Regions from separate parts of the Enterobacter dykesii genome, predicted to be linked through region 2. Evidence: predicted binding sites of a transcription regulator. Region 2 holds the regulator's gene; the other holds the start of a gene.
The links. The regulator sigma-54, encoded in region 2, starts transcription at its own class of promoters, with help from an activator protein. The targets are predictions, from matches to a motif close to GTTGGCACANNTTTCGCTNT.

Region 1 (10,445 bases), 1.5 Mb from region 2:
ACCGTTTAGGGGAAAAAACCCTGAACACGCTGAAGCGCCTGCGCGAGCGTGATGTCACCCTGACGTTTGCCACTGGCCGCCATGTGCTGGAGATGCGCCATTTGCTGGGCGCGTTTTCCCTCGACGCTTTTCTGATCACCGGCAACGGGACGCGAATTCACTCCGTAGAAGGGGATGTGCTGTACCGGCAGGATCTCAACCCGGAAGTCGCGGATATCGTGCTGCACAGCACCTGGGACACGCAGGCCAGTATCCACGTTTTTAACGATCGGGGCTGGTTTACCGGACGTGAAATTCCTGAACTGCTGCACGCGCATGTATACAGCGGTTTCAAATATCAGCTTATCGATCTTCGACGGATCCCCGCCCATGCGGTAACCAAGATCTGCTTCTGCGGCGATCATGACGATCTGTGCCGCTTAAGGATTCAGCTGAATGAGGCGCTGGGCGACCGGGCGCATCTGACCTTCTCGGCGGTGGATTGTCTGGAAGTGCTGCCGGTGGGCTGTAACAAAGGCTCTGCTCTGGCGGTGCTGAGCGACCACCTGGGCTTAACGCTGCAGGAGTGTATGGCGTTTGGTGACGCCATGAACGACCGCGAAATGCTGGGTAGCGTAGGTCGCGGTCTGATCATGGGGAATGCGATGGCGCAGCTGAAAGCAGAACTTCCCCATCTGCCGGTTATTGGCCACTGCCGCAATGAAGCAGTGTCCCATTTTTTGACGCATTGGCTGGACAACAACAATCTCCCGTATTCCCCCGAATAGTGAGACCCTTCCAGCAAGCCAGACTTCGGTCTGGCTTTTTTTATTTCACCAGGTCTGCAATCTGCGCTTTCCACGGGGCGATATCGCCGATGTTGGCCTGCACCCACTCCGCGTTGTAGTAGGTATCGAGATAACGCTCGCCGCTGTCGCACAGCAGCGTGACGATGGAACCGGTGCGCCCCTCTTCGCGCATACGGGCGGCAAGCTGCAGTGCGCCCCACATATTTGTGCCCGTTGATGCACCCACTTTGCGGCCCAGCTGCGTTTCCAGCCAGTGCGCCGTTGCCACGCTTGCGGCATCCGGCACGCGCATCATCTCATCCACGACGTCGGGGATAAAAGAGGGCTCCACGCGCGGACGTCCAATCCCTTCAATTTTACTGCCCACCGGGCTGCGCAGAGCGGCATCGCGATTTTGCCAGTACTCGAGGAACACGGAGTTCTGCGGGTCAACCACCATCAGCTGGGTATCGTAGCCCTGACAGCGAATGTAGCGTCCAATCGTGGCTGACGTGCCGCCGGTACCGGCGCTCATGACGATATAGGACGGAACCGGATGCGGTTCGTGGGTCATCTGGCGGAAAATGCTGTCGGCAATGTTGTTATTGCCGCGCCAGTCCGTTGCGCGCTCGGCGAAGGTGAACTGGTCCATATAGTGGCCGTTCAGCTCGCGGGCCAGCATTTCGGAGGCGGCGTAGATTTCGCAGGCGCTTTCCACAAAGTGGCAGCGTCCGCCGTAAAATTCGATCTGTTCGATTTTGCGTTTTGCGGTGCAGGACGGCATCACCGCGATAAACGGCAGGCCCAGCAGGCGGGCGAAATAGGCTTCGGACACCGCCGTTGAACCGGATGAAGATTCAATAATAGTGGTGCCTTCTTTAATCCAGCCGTTACATAAACCGTATAAAAACAGCGAGCGCGCCAGGCGATGCTTCAGGCTACCGGTGGGATGGGTGCTTTCATCTTTCAGATAGAGCTGAATGCCGTCAAATCCCGGCAGGGAAAGGCGAATCAGGTGCGTATCCGCCGAGCGCTGATAGTCGGCATTGATTTCGCTGATCGCATGTTTAACCCAGGTGCTATTCATCATCGTTATCCGTTTGTCATTTTGTGCCTAGGATAGCGAAAAGCACAGAAAAAATTGTTGCTATCTGGCCTTTAAAATAGAATGAAGAGAGAAAAATTTTCTCTGTGAGGTGGGTATGCTAGATAAAATTGACCGCAAGCTCCTTTCATTGCTGCAAAATGACTGTACCCTCTCTTTGCAGGCGCTGGCAGATGCCGTTAATCTGACCACCACTCCATGCTGGAAGCGCCTTAAGAAGCTGGAAGATGACGGCATTCTTGTGGGGCGCGTCGCGTTGTTAGATCCCGAAAAACTGGGGCTTGGGTTGACGGCATTTGTGCTGATAAAAACCCAGCATCACAGCAGCGAGTGGTATTGCCGCTTCGTTACTCAGGTGTCTGAGATGCCCGAGGTGCTCGGTTTCTGGCGTATGGCCGGAGAGTATGATTACCTGATGCGCGTCCAGGTGGCCGACATGAAGCGCTATGATGATTTCTACAAGCGGCTGGTGAACAGCGTACCGGGTTTGTCGGACGTCACCTCAAGCTTCGCCATGGAACAGATTAAATACACCACAGCATTACCCATTGAATAACTTCGTAAAATACCTTCAGGAACAAACCGCGTGCGATTATTTGCCCAATTAAGCTGGTACTTTCGTCGGGAGTGGCAACGCTACCTCGGTGCAGTCACCCTGCTTATTATTATTGCCATCCTGCAGCTGATCCCGCCGAAAGTGGTGGGGTACGTCGTGGATGGCGTCACCGAACAGCATTACACCACCGCACGGGTGTTGATGTGGGTCGGCACGCTGGTGCTGACGGCCGTCATTGTTTATCTGCTGCGCTACGTCTGGCGCGTGCTGCTGTTTGGTGCGTCCTATCAGCTGGCCGTTGAGCTGCGTGAAGATTTTTACCGCCAGCTGAGCCGACAGCATCCCGAATTTTATCTGCGTCATCGCACCGGGGATCTCATCGCCCGCGCGACAAACGACGTCGATCGCGTGGTCTTTGCCGCCGGGGAAGGGGTGCTGACGCTGGTGGACTCGCTGGTGATGGGATGTGCGGTGCTGATCGTGATGTCCACGCAGATCAGCTGGCAGCTGACCCTGCTCGCCCTGCTGCCGATGCCGATCATGGCGCTGGCGATCAATCGCTATGGGGAACAGCTGCACGAGCGCTTCAAGCTGGCGCAGGCGGCGTTTTCGTCTCTGAACGATCGCACCCAGGAGAGCATGACCAGCATCCGCATGATCAAAGCGTTTGGCCTGGAAGACCGGCAGTCTGCGCTGTTTGCCGCCGATGCGGCAGACACCGGGGCGAAAAACATGCGCGTCGCGCGCATTGATGCGCGATTTGATCCGACGATTTATATCGCAATCGGCATGGCAAATATGCTGGCCATTGGTGGCGGAAGCTGGATGGTGGTGCACGGCACGCTTACCCTGGGGCAATTGACCAGCTTTGCGATGTATCTGGGGCTGATGATCTGGCCGATGCTGGCGCTGGCCTGGATGTTTAATATCGTGGAGCGCGGCAGCGCCGCCTACAGCCGCATTCGCGCCATGCTGGCCGAAGCGCCGGTGGTCATCGACGGTAGCGAGGCCGTACCGGAAGGACGCGGCGTCATGACCGTCGACGTCCGCAAGTTTGTCTATCCGCATACGGAGCATCCGGTGCTGGAGAACGTCAGCTTTACCCTGCAGCCAGGGCAAATGCTGGGCATCTGCGGCCCGACGGGATCCGGCAAAAGTACCGTGCTCTCTTTGCTTCAGCGGCACTTTGACGTCACCGAGGGCGATATCCGCTTCCACGATATTCCGCTCACCAGGCTGCTGCTGGACGAGTGGCGTGGCCGCCTGGCGGTCGTCAGCCAGACGCCGTTTTTATTTTCGGACACCGTGGCGAACAACATCGCCCTGGGACGCCCCGGGGCGACGCAGGACGAGATTGAACATGTGGCGCGTCTGGCCAGCGTACATGATGATATTTTGCGTCTGCCGCAGGGGTACGAAACGGAAGTCGGGGAACGTGGCGTCATGCTGTCCGGGGGACAAAAACAGCGCATCTCCATTGCCCGCGCGCTGCTGCTGAATGCTGAAATTCTGATCCTGGATGATGCACTTTCCGCCGTGGACGGCCGTACCGAGCATCAGATCCTGCATAACCTGCGCCAGTGGGGAGACGGACGCACGGTGATTATCAGCGCCCACCGTTTGTCGGCGCTCACTGAAGCCAGCGAAATTGTGGTCTTACAGCACGGGCACATTGCCCAGCGCGGGCAGCATGAAATGCTTGCCGAGCAGCCGGGCTGGTATCGCGATATGTACCGCTATCAACAGCTTGAGGCGGCGCTGGACGGTGCGCCGGAGCAGGATGAGGAGGCCGCCAGTGCGTAAGCTTGGAACGATGTGGCCGACGCTCAAACGTCTGCTGGCCTACGGCTCGCCGTGGCGTAAACCGCTCTCCGTGGCCGTGCTTTTACTCTGGATTGCGGCGATTGCTGAAGTGAGCGGTCCGCTGCTCATCAGCTATTTTATCGACAACATGGTCGCCAAAAGCTACCTTCCGCTGGGGCTGGTGGCGGGCTTAGGCGTGGCCTACGTTGGCCTGCAGCTGGCGGCGGCTGGGCTGCACTATGCTCAGTCTCTGCTGTTTAACCGCGCAGCCGTGGGCGTCGTTCAGCAGCTGCGTACGGATGTGATGGACGCGGCGCTTCGCCAGCCGCTCAGCGAGTTTGATATCCAGCCGGTCGGGCAGGTGATTTCGCGCGTGACCAACGATACCGAGGTGATCCGCGATCTGTACGTTACCGTGGTTGCGACGGTGTTACGCAGCGCGGCGCTGATTGGCGCGATGCTGGTGGCGATGTTCAGCCTCGACTGGCGCATGGCGCTGGTGGCGATCACCATCTTCCCGGCGGTGCTGATTGTCATGGTCATTTACCAGCGCTACAGCACGCCAATCGTGCGTCGGGTCCGCGCTTATCTGGCCGACATCAACGATGGCTTCAACGAAGTGATCAACGGCATGAGCGTCATCCAGCAGTTCCGCCAGCAGGCGCGCTTTGGCGAACGCATGGGTGAAGCCAGCCGTTCGCACTACATGGCGCGTATGCAGACGCTGCGGCTTGATGGTTTCCTGCTGCGTCCGCTGCTGAGCCTTTTCTCGGCGCTGGTGCTTTGCGGGCTGCTGATGCTCTTTGGGCTGAGCTCAAACGGTACGATTGAAGTGGGCGTGCTGTACGCCTTTATCAGCTATCTCGGGCGTCTTAACGAGCCGTTGATCGAGCTTACCACCCAGCAATCGATGCTGCAGCAGGCGGTGGTCGCCGGTGAGCGCGTCTTTGAGCTGATGGACAGGCCGCGCCAGGCCTACGGCAATGACGAGCGGCCTCTGCAAAGCGGGACTATCGCCTTTGATAACGTCTCGTTTGCCTATCGCGAAGACCGGCTTGTGCTGCAGGACATCACGCTTGACGTTCCGTCGCGCGGTTTCGTGGCCCTGGTGGGGCATACCGGCAGCGGTAAGAGCACGCTTGCCAGCCTGTTGATGGGCTATTACCCGGTCACGCACGGCGAAATCCGCCTCGACGGGCGCCCGCTCGCGTCTCTCAGCCACACCGTGTTGCGTAAAGGCGTCGCGATGGTGCAGCAGGATCCGGTCGTGCTTGCCGATACCTTCTACGCCAACGTGACCCTGGGGCGAGACTACTCGCAGGAGCAGGTCTGGGACGTGCTGGAAAAAGTGCAGCTGGCAGAGCTGGCGCGCGGGTTTAGCGATGGGATCAATACCAAACTGGGCGAGCAGGGGAACAATCTCTCCGTCGGGCAAAAGCAGCTCCTGGCGCTGGCGCGGGTGCTGATTGAAACGCCGCAGATTCTGATTCTGGATGAAGCCACGGCCAGTATTGACTCCGGTACCGAGCAGGCCATCCAGCAGGCGCTGGCCGCGGTACGCGACCATACGACGCTGGTAGTGATTGCCCACCGTCTTTCCACCATCGTTGATGCCGATACCATTCTGGTGCTACACCGCGGACAGGCCGTTGAACGCGGTACGCACCGTGAACTGCTGGAAGCAAAAGGTCGCTACTGGCAGATGTACCAGCTGCAGCTGGCGGGCGAAGAGCTGGCGGCCAGCGTGCGTGATGAAGAGTCGCTTAGCGCCTGATGCACCAAAATGAGGCGACGCGCTAACAGTCATTCCTGTTGGTGCAAAACTGAAACGCACCCTGCACCGGCATGGTGCGTTTTTTTTCGCTTGTTTGTTTATTACGGCTGCGTAATGCTCTGTGCGCCGCCGTTCCCCCTCGTTTTCATTTCTGGCACACCCCTTGCAATACCTTCTGCGTAAGCTGCGGCCATTACCGAATTCTGACTGGAGGGGATCTATGAAGCTGGTTACGGTTGTAATCAAACCATTCAAACTCGAAGACGTGCGTGAAGCGTTGTCTTCAATGGGTATTCAGGGACTGACTGTCACCGAAGTGAAAGGCTTTGGTCGTCAGAAGGGTCATGCCGAGCTTTATCGCGGGGCGGAATACAGCGTTAACTTTCTGCCAAAAGTAAAAATTGATGTCGCGATTGCTGACGATCAGCTTGATGAAGTCATTGATGTCATTAGCAAAGCGGCCTATACCGGCAAAATTGGCGACGGCAAAATTTTCGTTGCCGAACTGCAGCGCGTCATTCGCATCCGTACCGGCGAATCTGACGAAGCGGCTCTGTAAGTAACTCCTGGCACACAGTGATAGGGATCGAGAAAATGAAGATAGCAACACTCAAAACGGGTCTGGGTTCGCTGGCGCTGCTGCCGGGCCTGGCGCTGGCTGCTACCCCAGCGGTGGTCGACAAAGCCGATAACGCCTTTATGATGATCAGCACCGCGCTGGTGCTGTTCATGTCAATTCCGGGCATTGCGCTGTTCTACGGCGGCCTGATCCGTGGCAAAAACGTTCTCTCCATGCTGACGCAGGTTGCCGTGACGTTCGCACTGGTCTGCGTGCTGTGGGTGGTTTACGGTTACTCGCTGGCGTTCGGTACGGGCAACGCGTTCTTTGGTAACTTCGACTGGGTGATGCTGAAAAATATTGAGCTGACCGCGCTGATGGGCAGTTTCTATCAGTACATCCACGTTGCGTTCCAGGGCTCCTTCGCCTGTATTACCGTCGGGCTGATTGTGGGCGCGCTCGCCGAGCGTATCCGTTTCTCTGCCGTGCTGATCTTCGTGGTGGTCTGGATGACGCTCTCCTATGTGCCGATTGCGCACATGGTCTGGGGTGGCGGTCTGCTGGCAACGCACGGCGCGCTGGACTTCGCGGGCGGTACCGTTGTTCACATCAACGCCGCGGTAGCGGGCCTGGTGGGCGCCTACCTGATTGGCAAACGCGTGGGCTTCGGTAAAGAAGCGTTCAAACCGCACAACCTGCCGATGGTATTTACCGGTACGGCTATCCTCTACTTTGGCTGGTTTGGCTTCAACGCCGGCTCGGCAAGTGCAGCAAACGAAATCGCCGCGCTGGCCTTCGTGAACACCGTTGTGGCAACTGCGGGTGCAATCCTCTCCTGGGTGTTTGGCGAGTGGGCGGTACGCGGTAAACCGTCACTGCTGGGTGCCTGTTCGGGTGCCATTGCCGGCCTGGTTGGCATTACGCCAGCGTGTGGTTATGTCGGCGTGGGTGGCGCGCTGCTGGTCGGTCTGGTTTCCGGTCTGGCGGGTCTGTGGGGCGTGACCGCATTGAAACGTGTGCTGCGCGTTGACGACCCATGCGATGTGTTTGGCGTGCACGGCGTGTGCGGCATCGTGGGTTGTATCATGACCGGTATCTTTGCCGCGAAATCGCTCGGTGGCGTGGGCTACGCAGAAGGCGTGACCATGGTTCATCAGGTGCTGGTGCAGCTGGAAAGTATCGCTATCACCGTTGTCTGGTCTGCCGTAGTCGCTTTCATTGGCTATAAGCTGGCGGATATGACGGTGGGTCTGCGCGTACCGGAAGAGCAGGAGCGCGAAGGTCTGGACGTCAACAGCCACGGCGAGAATGCGTATAACGCATAATAAACAGCAAAACGGCAACTTCGGTTGCCGTTTTTAATGTTTGTTCCCTCTCCTCGCGGGAGATAGTCAGGGTGAGGGCATCAGGCCGTACACAATCACCCGCGATTACGCATCACCCCTTCCTGCACCGTAGACGCGACCAGCACGCCGTCCTGAGTATAAAACTCCCCACGCACAAACCCGCGCGCGCTTGACGCTGACGTACTCTCCACGCTGTAAAGCAGCCACTCATTCATGTTGAACGGACGGTGGAACCACATTGAGTGATCGATTGTCGCGACCTGCATACCTTTTTCCAGGAAACCTACCCCGTGCGGCTGCAGCGCCACCGGCAGGAAGTTGAAATCTGACGCATAGCCGAGCAGATACTGATGCACGCGGAAATCTTCCGGCACGGTCCCGTTGGCACGGATCCAGACCTGGCGTTTCGGCTCGGCGGTATGGCCTTTCATCGGATTGTGGAATTCAACCGGGCGGATCTCCAGCGGCTTATCACAGAGAAACTTCTCTTTGACCTGTGGCGGAAGCAGATGCGCCAGCGCGCGGGCAATGTCCGTCTCTGATTTTAAAGAGTCGGGTGATGGAGCCGGGGGCATCACTTTTTGATGCTCGTAGCCTGGTTCCGGCGCCTGGAAAGAGGCGGTCATGTAAAAGATCGGCTTGCCGCTCTGAATGGCCGCGACGCGGCGTGCGCTAAAGCTGTTGCCGTCTCGCAGAACTTCAACGTCATACACAATCGGTTTTGCGCTATCGCCAGGGCGTAAGAAGTAGCTGTGGAAAGAATGCACCAGACGGTCTGCCGGGACAGTCTCCTTTGCTGCGTACAGAGCCTGTCCGACGACTTGCCCCCCGAAAACCTGACGTAAGCCGAGATCCTCGCTCTGTCCGCGAAAGAGTCCTTCCTCAATTTTTTCCAGATTCAGTAATGTCAGCAGATTGTTCAGTGCCTGACTCATAGTTGTCCTCAATAAACGCCGTAGCGAAAGATAGGCAGAGTATAACGCAGAAATGAAAGTGGTCCGATGGGTAGAATAATCTGAATATCGTGACGTTTTCAGGCATAAATCGGTGATCTGTGCCACACTTGAATACGTTATGTGATTGAAACGACATCGGATGGGATCGATCCCGCTGGTGCATTGATAAGGAGACTTCAATGAAACTCGTGCCTATGCTAAGTGGTGTAGCGATTGCGGTGGCGTTGTCCGCCTGTGCCGGTAAGAGCGCCCAGGTGCCGGTACCAGCTGCAGACCCGAACGGGATTAATACCCTTTCGCAGCAATCCATTCAGCAGCCTAACGTTTCCGGTACCATCTGGATTAAACAGAGAGTTGCGTTGCCGCCAGATGCGGTATTAACCGTAACACTGTCGGATGCTTCTCTGGCTGACGCGCCGTCGAAAGTTGTGGCCCAGCGTGCCGTTCGTACTGAAGGCAAGCAGGCGCCGTTTAGCTTCGTGTTGCCGTATAACCCGTCGGACGTGCAGCCTAACGCCCGCATCCTGCTGAGTGCTGCGGTAACGATTAACGGTAAGCTGGTCTTTATCACCGATACGGTCCAGGAAGCGATCAACAACGGTGGTACCAAAATTGATCTGAACCTGGTGCCGGTGCAGCAGACCGAAGTACCGATCGCACCGCAGACCAATCAGCCGTCCCTGCCAACCCCACCGACTCAGATGTAATGTCTGCATTGCCCCTCTCCTCCAGGAGAGGGGTCAATACACCCAGCGAAACTTCTGCAAGTCGATCTGACCCGACCCCGACACCTGTACTCCCTCTGCAAGTAACGCCTGACGCTGACGCTGGAGATCCGGTCCGGTGAGCGAAATGGCACCATGACGATTCACCACCCGATGCCAGGGCAGCGTACTGCCTTCCGGCAGTCGTTTCAGGACGCCTCCAACCTGCCGTGCCGCGCGCGGGGAACCGGCCAGACGCGCGACATCACCATAGGTGGTGACATAGCCTTCCGGGATTGAGGCCACGATTTGCCATACACGCTGTGGAAAGGAGTCGTGTTCGTCCATACCTTTACCTGTGGGGAGTTTATGGAAAGCTATGGTAAACGAAGATCTTCATGATTGCTGCGCCTGTTTGCGCAAGAAACCAGCATCCGGTTGCTGGTCGCTTGCAATTGGGTCTTAGCACAGGGATAATGCGCCAGCGCGTTGGTTATCAACGCTCTCAATGGGGGCTCTGTTGGTTCTCCCGCAACGCTACTCTGTTCACCAGGTCAGGTCCGGAAGGAAGCAGCCAGGGCAGACGACGTGTGTGCCGGGATGTAGCTGGCAGGGCCCCCACCCATTTGTGGCCTCATAAGATTCTTCAGCTTCACCTCTCCCTTGCATCATTACTCCACAATAAAACTACGTCTATATCGTGTAATATATATTTCATTGGACTGAAATATTATTGTCATAAACCTGTAATAATAGACTGTCATTTTATAATCGGACGGTTATTTTCTTCCTTAACTCAAAAAAATATATATCTGGATAATATTGTTAACTTCGTGTATTAAATAAAGTACTTATTCCGAAGGGAAGTGACAAAC
Region 2 (10,445 bases):
CGGCGCATAAAGTCAAAATTAGGAATTCGTTACGCCTCAGACTGTATGCAGTCCAGCCATTCCCGTGCGATGGACCGACGAGTATACCTGAAGAAAGGACTTTTGATGCTTTTAGCAACAGCACTGTTAATAATTGGTTTACTTTTGGTGGTCTACAGTGCTGACCGTTTAGTGTTTGCTGCATCTATCCTGTGTCGCCTGACGGGCGTACCGCCTGTCGTCATCGGGATGACCGTTGTCAGTGTTGGAACGTCACTTCCTGAAATCATCGTCTCTGTAACAGCATCGCTGCATGGTCAGTTAGACCTGGCAGTAGGCACCGCGATTGGCTCTAACATCGTCAATATACTTTTGATTTTAGGCCTGGCCGCATTGCTCCATCCATTTCGCGTGCATTCTGATGTTCTGCGCCGTGAATTGCCGCTAATGTTAATCGTAAGCCTGCTGGCAGGCTGCGTATTTTATGATGGTGTACTGAGCTACAGCGACGGCATTTTCCTGCTGGCGCTGGCCGTCATCTGGCTGCTGTATAGTGTTAAAATCGCCCGCCTGGCTGAGAAGCAGGGTCAGGATAGCCTCACGCGGGAGCAGGTCGCCGAACTGCCGCGAGAAGGCACGCTGCCTGTTGCCCTGCTCTGGCTTGGCGTTGCGCTGATCATCATGCCGATGGCAACGCGCATGGTTGTGGATAACGCGACGGTGCTGGCGAACTATTTCGCCATCAGTGAACTGACCATTGGCCTGACGGTGATTGCCATCGGCACCAGCCTGCCGGAGCTGGCCACGGCCATTGCGGGGGCACGGAAAGGTGAGGATGACATTGCCATTGGTAATATCATCGGTTCCAACATATTTAATATCGCCATTGTGATGGGCCTGCCGGCCCTGATTACGCCAGGGCCCTTTAATCCCCTGGCGTTCTCACGTGACTACGGCGTGATGTTATTGGTCAGCGTGATATTTGCCCTGCTCTGCTGGCGGCGGCAACGACAGATCGGCAAAGGCGCAGGCGCGCTGCTGACGGGTGGATTTATCGTATGGATGGCGATGCTGTACTGGCTCTCGCCTCTTATCTCTGGGTAAACGGAAACGCATTATGTCGCAAATAGAATTGCAGCCGGGTTTTGACTTTCAGAAGGCAGGCAAAGAGGTTCTGGAGATTGAACGTGAAGGTCTGGCGCAGTTAGATCAGTACATTAATCAGGATTTTAGTCTGGCATGTGAGAAGATGTTCTACTGTGCCGGCAAAGTCGTGGTGATGGGGATGGGCAAGTCCGGCCACATTGGACGCAAAATGGCGGCAACGTTTGCCAGTACCGGCACCTCGTCCTTCTTTGTACATCCAGGGGAAGCCGCGCACGGTGATCTGGGTATGGTCACGCCGCAGGATATCGTCATCGCGCTGTCCAACTCCGGGGAGTCCAATGAAATTCTGGCGCTGATCCCGGTACTGAAGCGACTGCAGGTGCCGCTTATTTGCATGACCAGCCGTCCGGAAAGCAGCATGGCGCGGGCAGCCGATATTCACCTGTGCGTGAAAGTGCCCAAGGAGGCCTGTCCGCTTGGCCTGGCGCCGACGTCCAGCACCACCGCCGCGCTGGTCATGGGTGATGCGCTTGCCGTCGCGCTGCTCGAAGCCCGCGGTTTTACGCCGGAGGATTTCGCGCTTTCCCACCCGGGTGGCGCGCTGGGGCGCAAGCTTCTGCTTCGGGTAAACGATATTATGCACACCGGGGACGAGATCCCTCACGTCAGTAAAGAAGCCTCCCTGCGTGATGCGCTGCTGGAAATCACCCGTAAGAATCTGGGTATGACGGTCGTGTGCGACGATCTGATGAAAATTCAGGGGATCTTCACCGATGGCGACCTGCGTCGCGTGTTCGACATGGGTGTAGACGTCCGCACGCTCGGCATCGCCGATGTGATGACGCCGGGCGGTATACGCGTCCGTCCGGGTACGCTGGCCGTGGATGTGCTGAACCTGATGCAGTCCCGCCACATTACCTCAGTGATGGTTGCCGATGGCGACCAGTTGCTGGGTGTGGTACATATGCATGATCTGCTGCGCGCAGGCGTAGTGTAATGAAGGATAAGACAATGAGTAATGCGGGTGCATCCCTTGCAACCTGTTATGGACCGATCAGTACCCAGATGATGGCAAAGGCGGAAAACATTCGTCTGCTCATCCTGGACGTGGATGGCGTACTTTCCGATGGCCTGATTTACATGGGCAACAATGGTGAAGAGCTGAAAGCGTTTAACGTTCGCGACGGCTACGGTATCCGCTGCGCGCTCACCTCAGGTATTGAGGTGGCTATCATCACCGGACGAAAAGCTAAACTGGTAGAAGACCGCTGTGAAACCTTAGGAATTACCCATCTGTATCAGGGTCAATCCGATAAGATGGCGGCGTTTAAGGATTTACTGGGTAAACTGGCTATCGCACCGGAAAACGTAGCCTACGTCGGGGACGATCTGATTGACTGGCCTGTGATGGCTGAAGTCGGGCTGAGCATCGCCGTTGCCGATGCGCATCCGCTGCTGATCCCGCGCGCAGACTACGTTACCCACATCAACGGCGGCCGTGGTGCCGTACGTGAAGTCTGCGATCTGCTTTTGCTGGCGCAGGGCAAGCTTGATGAGGCCAAAGGGCAATCGATATGAGTAAAACCAGACGCTGGATTATCATTTTGCTTTCGCTTGTCGCACTGGTCTTGATTGGCGTGAACCTTGCCGATCGCGACGATACGCAAACGGAAGTGGTCAACAATAACGATCCAACCTATAAAAGCGATCACAGCGACACCGTGGTCTACAGCCCGGAAGGCGCGCTGAACTATCGTCTGATTGCCCAGCATGTTGAATATTTTTCAGATGACGGTATTTCGTGGTTTACCCAACCTGTCATGACCACATTTGATAAGGACAAAGTGCCGACGTGGTCAATTAAGTCAGATAGGGCAAAACTGACAAATGACCGTATGCTTTATCTGTATGGCCACGTTGAAGTCAACGCCCTGACCGCTGACTCGCAACTGCGAAAAATTACGACGGATAATGCCCAGATTAACCTGGTAACCCAGGACGTGACCTCGCAGGATCTGGTCACACTGTATGGCACAACATTTAATTCCAGCGGTTTGAGAATGCGCGGGAACTTACGCAGCAAGAACGCCGAGCTGATTGAAAAGGTTAGAACCTCCTATGAAATTCAAAACAAACAAACTCAGCCTTAAAGTAATTATCGCCAGCGCGATGCTGGCGACCAGTCTCCCCGCGCTTGCTGTAACGGGCGATACCGACCAACCGATCCATATCGAGTCTGATACCCAGTCGCTCGATATGCAGGGCAACGTCGTCACCTTCACGGGTAACGTCGTCATGACTCAGGGCACCATCAAAATTAACGCCGACAAAGTGGTCGTGACCCGTCCGGGTGGCGAGCAGGGCAAAGAGATCATTGATGGTTACGGCAACCCGGCCACCTTCTACCAGATGCAGGACAACGGCAAGCCGGTGAAAGGCCGCGCCTCGCATATGCACTATGAGCTGGCGAAGGACCTGGTCATCCTGACCGGAAACGCGTATCTGGAACAGCTGGACAGCAACATTACCGGCGACCAGATCACCTATCTGGTGAAAGAGCAAAAAATGCAGGCCTCCAGCGAGAAAGGCAAACGCGTCACGACCGTCCTGGTTCCGTCGCAGCTGCAGGACAAAGGCAAAGGCCAGGCCCCGGCACAGAAGAAGAGTAACTAATTCGTTATGGCAACATTAACTGCAAAAAATCTCGCGAAGGCCTACAAGGGCCGCCGTGTCGTAGAAGATGTCAGTCTGACCGTCAACTCCGGCGAAATCGTGGGGCTGCTTGGCCCTAACGGTGCGGGTAAAACCACCACTTTCTACATGGTCGTTGGCATTGTGCCGCGCGATGCCGGCAACATTATCATTGACGATGAAGACATCAGCCTTCTGCCTCTGCACGCGCGCGCGCGTCGCGGGATCGGCTACCTGCCGCAGGAAGCCTCCATTTTCCGTCGCCTTAGCGTTTACGATAACCTGATGGCGGTCCTGGAAATTCGTAACGATCTGACCAGCGAACAGCGTCAGGATCGTGCCAACGAGTTGATGGAAGAGTTCCACATTGAGCATCTGCGCGACAGCCTCGGTCAGGCCCTCTCCGGGGGTGAACGCCGTCGTGTTGAGATTGCGCGTGCGCTGGCTGCAAACCCGAAATTTATCCTTCTGGATGAACCGTTTGCGGGCGTTGACCCGATCTCGGTTATCGACATTAAACGCATCATTGAACACCTGCGTGACAGCGGGCTTGGCGTACTGATCACCGACCACAACGTTCGTGAAACGCTGGCCGTGTGTGAACGCGCGTATATTGTGAGCCAGGGCAATCTGATCGCCCACGGTACGCCGCAGCAGATCCTCGAAGACGATCATGTTAAGCGCGTCTATCTTGGGGAAGACTTCAGACTCTGATAGGGTAGAGGTAACGTAACGCCGAACCGGAGAAAAAAGCTCTGAACATGAAGCAAGGTTTGCAATTAAGGCTCAGCCAACAACTGGCAATGACGCCGCAGCTACAGCAGGCAATTCGCCTGTTGCAACTGTCCACGTTAGAACTTCAGCAGGAGCTCCAGCAGGCGCTGGACAGCAACCCCCTGCTGGAACAAACCGATCTTCATGACGAGGTAGACGCTCAGCAGTCACAGGATACAGAAGCGCTCGACACCGCGGATGCACTCGAACAAAAAGAGATGCCCGACGAGCTTCCGCTGGATGCCAGCTGGGATGAAATCTACACCGCCGGAACCCCTTCCGGTACGCGTGCAGACTACCAGGATGATGAGCTACCGGTCTATCAGGGAGAGACCACCCAGTCGCTGCAGGATTACCTGATGTGGCAGGTGGAACTTACCCCCTTCTCCGATACCGACCGCGCGATTGCCACCTCAATTGTCGATGCCGTTGACGACACCGGCTATTTGACCGTCACGCTGGACGATATCCTGGAAAGCATGGGCGACGACGAGATTGAGCTTGAGGAAGTTGAAGCCGTTCTGAAGCGCATCCAGCGTTTCGATCCGGTAGGCGTAGCCGCAAAAGATCTGCGCGACTGCCTGCTGATCCAGCTTTCTCAGTTCAGCAAAGAGACGCCATGGCTCGACGAGGCGCGCTTAATCATCAGCGATCATCTGGATCTGTTGGCCAACCACGATTTCCGCAGCCTGATGCGCGTCACGCGCCTGAAGGAAGAGGTGCTGAAAGAAGCGGTGAATCTGATCCAGTCGCTCGATCCGCGCCCGGGACAGTCGATCCAGACCAGCGAACCCGAGTACGTGATCCCGGACGTGCTGGTCAGAAAACACAATGACCGCTGGGTCGTTGAACTGAATTCAGACAGCATCCCTCGTCTGCAAATCAACCAGCAGTATGCCTCCATGTGCACCAGCGCGCGTAACGACTCCGACAATCAATATATTCGCAGCAATCTTCAGGAAGCGCGATGGCTGATCAAAAGTCTGGAGAGCCGAAATGATACGCTGCTGCGCGTCAGCCGCTGTATTGTCGAACAGCAGCAGGCGTTCTTTGAGCAGGGCGAAGAGTATATGAAACCGATGGTACTGGCGGATATCGCCCAGGCCGTCGAGATGCATGAATCAACCATTTCCCGTGTCACCACGCAGAAGTATCTGCACAGTCCACGCGGTATATTTGAGCTTAAGTATTTCTTCTCCAGCCATGTGAATACCGAGGGCGGCGGCGAAGCGTCGTCAACGGCCATTCGTGCCCTGGTGAAGAAGTTGATCGCCGCGGAGAACCCCGCGAAGCCACTAAGCGACAGTAAGTTAACCACCATGCTGTCCGATCAGGGTATTATGGTGGCACGTCGTACTGTTGCGAAGTATCGAGAGTCTTTATCCATTCCGCCGTCCAACCAGCGTAAACAGCTGGTCTGACACAACCGATAAGGAAGACACTATGCAGCTCAACATCACTGGACAAAACGTCGAAATTACTGAGGCTTTACGCGACTTCGTTAACGCGAAGTTTGCAAAACTCGAGCAGTATTTCGAAAGGATCAATCAGGTCTATATTGTGTTGAAAGTGGAGAAAGTGACTCATATCTCGGATGCCACCCTGCATGTTAACGGGGGTGAACTGCATGCCAGTGCGGAAGGGCAAGACATGTACGCTGCTATCGACGGCTTGATTGATAAGCTTGCACGACAGCTTAATAAACATAAAGATAAACTGAAACAACACTAATTGTCCGGGCAGTTAACGGGTGCAGGAAGGCCTGTTGTGAAACACAACAGGCCATTTGTACAGTTAGCGCTTAGGTGAAATTATGATGAACAACGATTCCGCTCTTCAACTGAGCAATGTCCTTAACCAGGAATGTACCCGCAGTGCGGTTCACTGCCAGAGCAAAAAACGTGCGCTGGAGATCATCAGTGAACTGGCTGCCAAACAGCTGGGCCTGCCGCCGCAGGTGGTGTTCGAAGCGATTCTGACCCGTGAAAAAATGGGCAGTACCGGTATCGGCAACGGCATCGCGATCCCGCATGGCAAACTGGAAGAGGATACCCTGCGTGCCGTTGGTGTGTTTGTGCAGCTTGAAACGCCCATCGCCTTCGATGCCATTGATAACCAGCCCGTCGATCTCCTCTTCGCGCTGCTGGTGCCTGCCGATCAGACGAAAACCCATCTGCATACGCTGTCGCTGGTCGCCAAGCGTCTGGCCGATAAAACTATTTGCCGTCGACTGCGCTCGGCTCAAAGTGATGAAGAGCTCTATCAAATTATCACTGAAGCAGAAGGCAATCAGGATGATGCATAACCAGGAGATGGCCTTCACATCTGTTGTCCTGAGGAGAAACGGAACATGGTGCTGATGATTGTCAGTGGCCGTTCAGGGTCGGGGAAATCCGTTGCTCTGCGCGCCCTGGAAGACATGGGTTTTTACTGCGTCGATAATCTGCCGGTCGTGTTGTTGCCCGACCTGGCCCGCACGCTGGCGGAGAGACAAACCTCTGCCGCCGTCAGTATCGACGTTCGTAACATGCCTGAATCGCCAGAGATCTTCGAACAGGCCATGAGCAACCTGCCTGACGCGTTCTCGCCTCAGCTGCTGTTCCTCGATGCAGACCGCAATACGCTGATCCGCCGCTATAGCGATACCCGTCGTTTGCACCCGCTTTCCAGCAAGAACCTCTCTCTGGAGAGCGCTATTGATGAAGAGAGCGACCTGCTGGAGCCGCTGCGCTCTCGTGCCGACCTGATTGTCGACACCTCTGAGATGTCCGTTCACGAGCTGGCGGAAATGCTGCGTACCCGTCTGTTGGGTAAACGCGAGCGCGAACTGACGATGGTGTTCGAATCCTTCGGCTTTAAGCACGGTATTCCGATTGATGCGGATTACGTTTTCGACGTTCGCTTCCTGCCGAACCCGCACTGGGATCCGAAGCTGCGTCCAATGACCGGTCTGGATAAGCCGGTGGCGGCGTTCCTCGACCGGCACACAGAAGTACACAATTTTATCTACCAGACGCGAAGCTACCTTGAGCTATGGTTACCTATGCTGGAGACAAACAATCGTAGCTACCTGACGGTGGCGATTGGCTGTACCGGCGGTAAACATCGTTCGGTTTATATCGCCGAACAGCTGGCCGACTATTTCCGCTCGCGCGGGAAGAACGTTCAGTCCCGTCATCGCACGCTGGAAAAACGTAAAACATGACCGTAAAACAAACCGTTGAGATCACCAATAAGCTGGGTATGCATGCGCGCCCGGCGATGAAGCTTTTTGAGCTGATGCAGGGTTTCGATGCAGAGGTACTGCTGCGGAATGACGAAGGCACCGAAGCGGAAGCGAACAGCGTGATCGCACTGCTGATGCTCGATTCCGCCAAAGGGCGCCAGATTGAAGTAGAAGCCAGCGGCCCTCAGGAAGAGGAAGCGCTGGCGGCGGTGATTGCCCTGTTTAACGCAGGTTTCGACGAAGATTAATATTTGCTATTCAGGCGGGTAGCGCTGCGCTTACCCGTCCTACATAAGGTTATTACGCCGCATAAACCCCTCTCCGCCCAGCTGATTCATCTGGCGCATAATCCACGCCTGTCGGCTTCGCACGTACCCTGATGGGGCACTGGCCTTAAAGCGGATAGGGTTCGGTAATACAGCGGCCAATAGCGCTGCTTCTGACATGCTCAGACGGCTGGCTGGCTTATTGAAATACCGCTGTGCGGCAGCTTCCACGCCAAATATGCCGTCGCCAAACTCAGCGACGTTGAGATAGACGGTCAGAATGCGTTTTTTGCTCCAGACCGTTTCCATTCCCAGGGTCAGCCCCGCTTCCAGCCCTTTTCGCACCCAGCTTCGACCATCCCACAGAAACAGATTTTTGGCCGTCTGCTGCGACAAGGTTGATGCCCCGCGCACGCGGTTTTCATGGCGTTCGTTATGGGCTAGCGCCTTCTCAATGGCCGCCACGTCAAACCCCCAGTGCTCCGGGAATTTCTGGTCCTCCGCCGCGATGACCGCCAGCCCCATGAACGGGGAGATCTCGTCCATGCTCACCCAGTCAGAGTGGGCAACATAGCTGAAATCGCCGCTGAACCACGCGCTAAGCTGGCGCTCAACCATAACGGCAGAGAACGGTACCGGCATAATGCTGAATAAAGCCAGCCCGCCGCCCCAGAATACCGCCAGCACAAGTACGATGCGCAAGAGAAAACGTTTCACCCCTGCGCCTGCGGCAAATTTACGCCTCATTCAGTCAGCACCAGCACGCGGGCCACCAGCTTTTCAATACCTGAGGCAGCCTCAGCGATATTATTCGCCAGCATATACGCCGGCGTGGTGACAATTTTGTTATCTTCATCAACCACAATGTCATCAACCGGGCACGGAACGTGTTCGCCCCCCATTTCCTCCACGATCTCTGCGGTATCAATATCCGTCCCGATAGTCAGACGCAGCGGGAAATCAAAAATCCTGGGCAGCATTGCCGGCGCGATGCAGATAAAGCCCTGCGGTTTTCCAGCCGCATGCATGGCCTGCGACAGCGCTTTAAGATGAGGATCGATCTGACACTCCGCTCCCTGCGCAGCAAAGGTACTGAGATTTTTGGCCGCCCCAAACCCACCCGGCACAATGAGCGCATCAAGCTCTGCAGGGTCTGCCTGAATAAGAGGATGGATATCACCTCGCGCAATACGTGCGGCTTCAATCAGTACATTACGGGTTTCCGCCATCGGCTCGCCGGTCAGATGATTAATCACATCCGCCTGATTTTTATCTGGCGCAAAACAAATAACCTCTGCTCCCTGCTTAGCCAGGGCCAGCAGCGTGATTACGGCTTCATGTATTTCAGAACCATCGTAAACACCGCATCCGCTCAGCACGACACCAATCTTTTTCATCATGACAATCCTTTTCTGCAACTTACTGAAGCACATTAATAATTTTGATTAAAACGCTATGCTTCACACATTTCACTGATTCATGTAACAAACCATTTAAGATTTGCTATCTTATCTGCGTGCGGCCTAAATTTTTCAGGCAGCGCCATTTCGAAAATAACTTTAAAAAACAGGCGCAGCCACGATTTCCCTGGTGTTGGCGCAGTATTCGCGCACCCCGGTTAATCCGGGGTCATTTTTTTCTGGCGTCGACCCAGGCTTTAAGTACCGCAACATCGTTTTGCCACTCTTGTTTCATCTCTTCAACCCAATCACCCACGTTATCTTCCCATGCAGGTAAATCAGGCGACTGAATCTGTTGACCCAGTTGCTGCAGATGGCGTAAGCCAACCGAGCCGGCGGCACCTTTGATTTTATGACCTTCTTCGACGATGCCCTTCTGGTCCCGGGCCGTCAGGTTTGATTCCAGCACGCTCAGGTAGCCTGGCATCATTTTTTCGAACACTGCCAGACCGTCGGTAATCAGTTTCGGCCCCACCAGATCGATGTACTGCTCCAGCATCGCGGTATCGAGTATCGTTTGGGCTTTTGCGCTATCTAAAGACGTCATGGTGCTCTCCTCTTCATCACGGGTATCCCAGAACTTCTTAATCATGGCGGTCAGAGCAGGCACCGCCAGCGGCTTGCTGAGTACATCGTCCATACCGGCATCGAGATACTCTTTTTTATCTTTCAGCACGTTCGCCGTCAGCGCCACCAGCGGCGGCAGTTCGTCGGCCGCGTACTGACGCGTCAGCTCACGCGAAATATCCAGCCCGGTCATATCCGGCAGCTGAATATCCAGCAGGACAAGATCGTATTCGCCCGGTTTAAACATCTCCAGCGCGGCCTTACCGGTCATCGCGACATCCACGCTGTTGCCCAGTTTTTCCAGCACAGAGCGCGCCACAATCACGTTCAGCTCGATATCTTCCACCAGCAGGACGTGCAGCGCTGGCAGCGGCA

Region 1: the regulator sigma-54 is predicted to act here: its motif matches at 6,156-6,175, upstream of glnK (P-II family nitrogen regulator).

Annotation. Positions count from the first base shown of each region.
Region 1 covers NZ_CP126604.1:996,568-1,007,012, forward strand. The annotation lists gene cof (HMP-PP phosphatase) at 1-767, shown strand, start outside; gene F0320_RS04640 (PLP-dependent cysteine synthase family protein) at 808-1,857, opposite strand; gene F0320_RS04645 (Lrp/AsnC family transcriptional regulator) at 1,970-2,428, shown strand; gene F0320_RS04650 (SmdA family multidrug ABC transporter permease/ATP-binding protein) at 2,459-4,231, shown strand; gene F0320_RS04655 (SmdB family multidrug efflux ABC transporter permease/ATP-binding protein) at 4,242-6,005, shown strand; gene glnK (P-II family nitrogen regulator) at 6,226-6,564, shown strand; gene amtB (ammonium transporter AmtB) at 6,600-7,889, shown strand; gene tesB (acyl-CoA thioesterase II) at 7,985-8,845, opposite strand; gene F0320_RS04675 (YbaY family lipoprotein) at 9,046-9,573, shown strand; partial or broken gene F0320_RS04680 (MGMT family protein) at 9,607-10,004, opposite strand; RNA gene ffs (signal recognition particle sRNA small type) at 10,089-10,185, shown strand.
Region 2 covers NZ_CP126604.1:4,012,041-4,022,485, forward strand. The annotation lists gene F0320_RS19145 (calcium/sodium antiporter) at 106-1,083, shown strand; gene kdsD (arabinose-5-phosphate isomerase KdsD) at 1,097-2,083, shown strand; gene kdsC (3-deoxy-manno-octulosonate-8-phosphatase KdsC) at 2,098-2,664, shown strand; gene lptC (LPS export ABC transporter periplasmic protein LptC) at 2,661-3,236, shown strand; gene lptA (lipopolysaccharide ABC transporter substrate-binding protein LptA) at 3,205-3,759, shown strand; gene lptB (LPS export ABC transporter ATP-binding protein) at 3,766-4,491, shown strand; gene rpoN (RNA polymerase factor sigma-54) at 4,539-5,972, shown strand; gene hpf (ribosome hibernation promoting factor) at 5,995-6,282, shown strand; gene ptsN (PTS IIA-like nitrogen regulatory protein PtsN) at 6,365-6,856, shown strand; gene rapZ (RNase adapter RapZ) at 6,902-7,756, shown strand; gene npr (PTS phosphocarrier protein NPr) at 7,753-8,025, shown strand; gene mtgA (monofunctional biosynthetic peptidoglycan transglycosylase) at 8,065-8,790, opposite strand; gene elbB (isoprenoid biosynthesis glyoxalase ElbB) at 8,787-9,440, opposite strand; gene arcB (aerobic respiration two-component sensor histidine kinase ArcB) at 9,673-10,445, opposite strand, start outside.